2 regions of the Lacticaseibacillus rhamnosus genome follow, and region 1 is predicted to be linked to the other one. Evidence: predicted binding sites of a transcription regulator. Region 1 holds the regulator's gene; the other holds the start of a gene.
The links. The regulator HrcA, encoded in region 1, represses chaperone genes, less so after heat shock. The targets are predictions, from matches to a motif close to TTAGCACTCNNNNNNNNNGAGTGCTAA.

Region 1 (3,226 bases):
CGCATCTTTAACCGGTTCGCCCAGATAGTCTTCAGAAAATTTCTTGATGTACTGTAGAATCATCGCTGAAATTTCTTGCGGGGTGTATTCTTTATCGCCAACCTTAACCTTATAGTTAGCTTCGCCCATGTGACGCTTAATTGACACGATGGTATCCGGGTTAGTGATTGCCTGGCGTTTTGCCACTTCACCGACTTGGATTTCACCATCTTTAAATGCGACAACAGATGGCGTGGTGCGATTGCCTTCCGGGTTGGTGATGATTTTTGGCTGATTGCCTTCCAAAACCGCAACTGCAGAGTTGGTGGTTCCTAAGTCAATACCAATAACTTTACTCATATTTTTATACCTTCTTTATTTCAGATTAATTATTTAGCGACAACGACCATAGCAGGGCGCAGAACCCGATCCTTGAGATAATACCCTTTTTGTAGTACCTGCGCGACCGTGTCAGCGGGATGTTGGTCATCCGCCGCCACGGTTTGTACTGCCTGTTGGGTATTCGGATCGAACTTGTCGCCAGCACCATCAATCGCAGTGATGCCATTTTCCTTCAAGGCGCGTTCCAGATGATCGTAAACCATCTGCACACCTTTTTTGAGTGAGGCCGCACTGTCATCTTTGGCTTCGGTTGCAAGCGCACGCTCTAAATTGTCAACTACCGGCAAAATCGCCTTGGCTAACTTCTGGCCGTCGTACTTCAACATTTTTTGCTGCTCTTTTTCAAACCGCGCATTCATGTTTTGAATCTCTGCAGCCGCGCGCAAATACTTGTCTTCGAATGCATCACGCTCTTGCTTCAGTTGTTCACCATCATGCTTGCTGGTTTTCAATTGCTCATTAAGATCAGCAATGCTTTCCTGCAGAATTTCTTCTTTTAGCGAAGTCTCAGGCGTGTCAGCAGCGTGCTTGGCGTCTTTGGCGGTATCTGCAGCAGTTTGCTTTGCTTTTTGTTCTGCCATGGTATCCTCCCTTTTAACCACATCTATTCGCGCAATTGGTTAACGTTAACAGATGCTTGTTATCATCTATCATTGATCAAAGTTGGCGTAATAGTCCGTCAACCGTTTAGCCAGCTCCTCTCGGAAAACATCCAACAGTCCGATCATCTTGGAATACGGCATCTGGGTTGGCCCTAATAAGGCAATCATTCCCGTGCCGTGGTCACCGACATCATAACTGGCGGTAATCAAGCTGAGATTGGCCAGATCAATTGGCTTTAACTCCGGACCTAGACGAACCGTGACCGGTGTTTGGCGAACCGGTCCGCCAAGCAGTTCGGTAAGATCACCGTGATCAGCATCAATCAAGGACATAATCTTTTTCAACTCGTGAATATCCGAGTCGCCGAGATAGTCCATTAAATTTAAGCGCCCACCCACATAGAAACGCTCTGAAGCGGCGGACTTTAAGACATTACCGAAGATATCCAGGAAGCCTTCAGGACTGGTCAGATACTGCATCAGCATCGACGGAACATCAGTCTTTAGCCGCTGAGCAACTTGAATAAGCGGCAAACCGACCAGCTGATCATTGACAATGCGAATCGCCTTTTCCAGCTCGTCAGATGAGATGCTTTCAGGAACGGTGAAAACCTGATTTTCAACATTGCCGTTGTTCGTCACTAAAATCGCCATAACTTGGTGATTGCCCAACGGTACAAGTCGAAATCCGGTCAATTTAATGTTATTCACTTCTGGCCCTAAGCTGATCGCCGTGTAACTGGTCAGATTGGATAAAATCTGCGCACTTTGCGCCACAATTTCATCCATCTTATTGTAGCGTTGACCGAATGCTTGCTTGATCGTGGCTAGTTCACGGTGGGAAACACGCACTGGCTCGACCAGATGATCAAGATAGTAGCGATAGCCTTGAGTCGAGGGTACTCGACCGGAACTGCTATGGGTCTTGGTGATCAAACCGGCGTCTTCCAGCGATGCCATATCATTGCGGATCGTGGCGGAACTGACATGAACCGGCAGTTCCTGCATTAACGTCTTGGAACCGACCGGCTGCCCACTTTCAGTAAACAGGCGGATGATTTCTTTTAAGACGAGCAATTGCCGTTTCGTCAACATTTTCTCACCTCACCTTTAGCACTCGTTTCACATGAGTGCTAATACACTAAATAATATACCAAGCGCCGTTAGCAAAGTCAAGGTAGGATTGCTAAAATGTTCCATCAACAGCCAACTGCGGTTAGATCTTTTGTCATATCCGAAGCATGATTCATCATTAGACCAGTGGCTCATCAAGTAGGAATTGTTGGAAAACCTCATTTCCCAAAAATTTGCCGCGATTCGTCAGTCGGATATAGCCATTTTGGCGCTCGATTAACCCTTGGCTTTCCAGCTCCGGAACCGTCTCGCCGTAAACCGCATCGACCGTCATATGATAGCGGCGATAAAAACGATCTTCATTGACGCCTGCCATGGTGCGTAAGCCAAGAAACATTTCTTCCTCAATTTGCTCAGAAACCGGTACTAAATGATGGGCCAGAACCGGTAAATGGTCGGCATGCAACGGTGCCAGATACTGTTTGATCGGCCCATAATTATGATACCGGTCACGACCGAGATAGCCAAATGCGCCTGCCCCGAAGCCAAAATATTTATCATTTTGCCAATAAAGTAGATTGTGCCGACATTGATACCCTGTTTTGGCAAAATTACTAATCTCATATTGATGCCGTCCGTGAGCTTCCATTAAGTCGATGGCATCTTGGTACATATCAGCTTCAACGTCTTGCGTCGGCAACCGCAGCTTTCCTTGACGCATGAGATTATAAAAAATCGTCTTGCGCTCCAGGATCAATGAATAGGTCGAGTAATGTGGCAAGTCCAATGCCAAAGCTTTTTGAAGGCTGTTCAAAAAGTCATCGCGGCTTTGATCAGGCAGGCGAAAAATCAAATCAATCGATAAGTTGTCAAACCCGACTTTTCTAGCATTGCCGATCGCTGTATAAACATCTTTTGCTCGGTGAATCCGACCAATGCGCTTCAAGACGTCATCATTAAACGATTGCACGCCAATCGACAACCGGTTAACCCCAAAGTCGTGTAAGACCTGTAACTTGTCGGTGGTCAGTAAGTCATTGGGATTGGCTTCAAAGGTAAATTCACCGTGATCAAAATGAAGAATATCGCGAATACCTTGGCACAAAACGGCAAGCTGTTGCGGTGTCAGCGTTGTTGGGGTGCCACCGCCAACATAAACCGTTTCAATT
Region 2 (3,226 bases), 940 kb from region 1:
GTGGCCGAATCAAGTCATCGAACACTTTTCGGGTTTGCGGGCGCGCAATATCGGCATCCACTTTAAACAGTCGGGCAAAGACACGAAATGCGTTCCCATCAATGGCCGGAACGACTTCTCCAAAACTGATGGAAGCGATGGCCCCAGCTGTATACGGCCCAATGCCAGCCAGTGTCTGTAACTCCGCAGCCGTTTTCGGCCACTTACCGTCATAGTCATTCACGATTTGTTTAGCTGCCTGTTGCAAGCGGCGGGCGCGTGAGTAATAGCCCAACCCTTCCCAAGCTTTTAGCACCGTCGCTTCCGGTGCTGCTGCCAACGCTTCAACTGTCGGAAACTGCGCCATAAACCGTTTATAGTATGGAATGACGGTTTGCACCTGGGTTTGCTGCAACATCAACTCGCTGACCATGACGTGATAAGGGTCATGGTCTTGACGCCACGGCAATGCCCGTGCATGGTGATCGTACCAATCCAAGAGTGCATGCTGAAATGCCGCAATTTTTTCAGGCGGCCAATCCATTAATTTGTTATTTGTCATCATAGAAAATAGCTTACCATGGAGTTTCATAATTTGGAAAAGTAAATCGAATCGGTTAAAGGCCAATCTCACTCGGTGCAAAAAGAGCAAAAAAATCAGCCCCACGATCGTACGCATCATGGGACTGATTTCTTACGGTTCAATGATCACTGCAACTGCTGCAATTCTCATCGACTGATTTTTGCTTACTACTGGGTTTTGCCCATCAACGACAGTGGTGCCGCTTCTGATCATGCTTGCAATGCAGTTCGTGAATCTTGAGCCGCCTTATGATAAACATTACTGAATGTCAATGTTGTGACCAGACTCCTTAGATTCAGTTAACTTTGGCAATGTGATGTTCAGAACACCATCTTTGTAGCTTGCCTTAATGTTGCTGTCATCAACGTTTGGCAACTGATAGCTCCGACTCATCGTGCCATAGTTGCGTTCGGACATCATGACGTTGCCGTTCTTGTCGGCGTGATCTGTGATGTCGTCCTTGTGAACATTAATGCTCAAGACACCATCATGGTAGTTCAGCTTGATGTTGTCCTTATTGATCCCAGGTACATCAACATGAACTTCGTAAGCGTCCTTGGTCTCCTTAACGTCAGTCAGCAATCCGTTGACGGCCGTGCTGGCAATGGAAGGTGTTGCCCAATCCATCCAGTCAGATACCGGGCCGAAGAACCGACGTGCCAAGTTGTCAAAGAACGGATCATTTACATCATTCATCAACTCATTATTACGACGATTCATAACTTCATTAGCCATAACAGATAACTTCCTTTCAAACAGAGACTTCTGGGATTCAGGAGAACGATCTTAGCTCCGGAGCTCTTGTTCCTTCTCCCTCGCTCCACCTATAGTTATACCACAAATTAGCACTTGTGAACGCCAAGTGCTAAATTTTTTCAAAAAAAGTTTTTAAAACAGGAAACGCGGCAATGGTTCACTTTATTTTTCTTGTCAATAGCAGCTATACCGATGATGTCAAAATGGTCTGCAATACCTCGAATCTTCATAGCTATCGTCATTTACGAACTTCGCCATTCCAGAGAGTTGTAAGTAATCAGGCAGCCTCCAGCATAACGCGTTCGCCAGCCCAGAAGCCTGCATGTAAGGACCTTGGGCGCAATGGTCAAAGACCGGCCATCACGCTTAAGGCCACTTACACTCCGGCTTCTGACCGGGCTGACTCACGCTCACTTTCTATAACGCGCTCCCCAGCGCAGAAGTCTGCGTGTAAGGACCTTGAGCGTAATGGCCAAAGACCGGCCATCACGCCCAAGGACACTTACACTCCGACTTCTAACCGCGCTGGCTCGCGCTTACAAAAAAGAACCACAAACAAGTATATGTTTGCGGCTCATAACTTAATAGATATTAGTTTTCATTTTCAAGGCGTTCTGCTTCTTCGTCAATCGTCTCGAAGCCAGACTTCTTTGGCTTCTTCTCAGGATGTTCTTGGCGCTCCTTTTCGACCTTAGCGATCAAAGCTTTCTTTTGTTCTTTGCTCAATGATGCCATGTGATCTCGCCTCTTTTTGGTGTGAGTTAGAAGGTATAACCCTTACAACTTCTGTTATACCACTTAAACACAAAAATGACACAGAGAATTTTGCAGAGCGTGAGCCAACCCGGTTAGAAACCGGAGCATAAGTGGCCTCAGATCCCAATGGCCGGGCTTTGCCATTGGGGTCTGAGGTCCTTATGTGCAGGTTTCTGGGTTGGCGAACGCGTTTCAGAGCGCGAACAGGGCCGCTTAGAAACCGGAGTGTAAGTGGGCATCAGCCATCTTACGCCGACGCCATATGCATCACCCTAATCCGACTCCGTCCTGTCCCTGCTGGCTGCACCTGCAACTGATCAGGAATATTATCCCTTAATTCCGTCACGTGCGAAATAATCCCGATCAATCGCGACTCGCCTTCTAGCGATTCAAGCGCGTTCATTGCCACATCAAGGCTATTAGTATCCAAACTCCCGAAGCCTTCATCAACAAACAAAGCATCGATATTGATGCCGCCACTTTCTTGCTGAATCACCTCGCCCAGTGCCAATGCAAGGCTCAACGCAGCAATAAAGCTTTCACCGCCAGATAGTGTTTGAACTGCGCGGCGTTCACCCACCTGATCATCGTAAACATCGATTTCCAAACCCGAATGGATCTTTTGAGTTCCCAAATCCGTGTGCAACACAAATTGGTAGCGCTGATTGGAAAGCACTTGCAAGCGGGTGTTGGCAACATCCAAAACTTCCTGAAGATAGGCTTGTAAAACGTAGCGCTCCAAACTAAGCTTCTTGGGACCATTGCCGTTCATAACGGCGGTCAGTGTCTGCAAGTCGGCATAGGCGGCCAAAGCAGTCTGATTGGCCGCTAAAATATCTGCGGCCTGTTTGAGCAATTTTTGGGCCGTATCATGTTTCTGCTTTGCTTCAATGAAGGCAGTTTGTGCTTTTGTTGCCTCTACTTCAGCTGCACTTGCTTGAGCCTCAAGCTGATCAAGGGCAGGTTGCGGTTGATTGCCAATCGTCTTGTTAGCGGCTGCCAGTAATGTCTGCTGCTTTAAAACGTCATCCTTATAACGCTGCGTTTGTTGCTGCAAAAGTGGTAATTGCCCTAATTTCTCGCGCATGGCAGCAAATTTTGCGACACCATCCGAACCAAAATAATCAGTTACTGCAGATAAAAAGTCATCTT

Region 2: a site for HrcA is predicted at 1,405-1,431, ahead of EL173_RS03330 (Hsp20/alpha crystallin family protein). Genes of this name have one in related genera too.

The regions. Positions count from the first base shown of each region.
Region 1 is NZ_LR134331.1:1,607,555-1,610,780, forward strand. It holds gene dnaK (molecular chaperone DnaK) at 1-339, opposite strand, end outside; gene grpE (nucleotide exchange factor GrpE) at 369-962, opposite strand; gene hrcA (heat-inducible transcriptional repressor HrcA) at 1,032-2,078, opposite strand; gene hemW (radical SAM family heme chaperone HemW) at 2,236-3,226, opposite strand, start outside.
Region 2 is NZ_LR134331.1:668,941-672,166, reverse strand. It holds gene mutY (A/G-specific adenine glycosylase) at 1-541, opposite strand, end outside; gene EL173_RS03330 (Hsp20/alpha crystallin family protein) at 821-1,297, opposite strand; gene EL173_RS03320 (hypothetical protein) at 1,910-2,053, opposite strand; gene EL173_RS03310 (AAA family ATPase) at 2,322-3,226, opposite strand, start outside.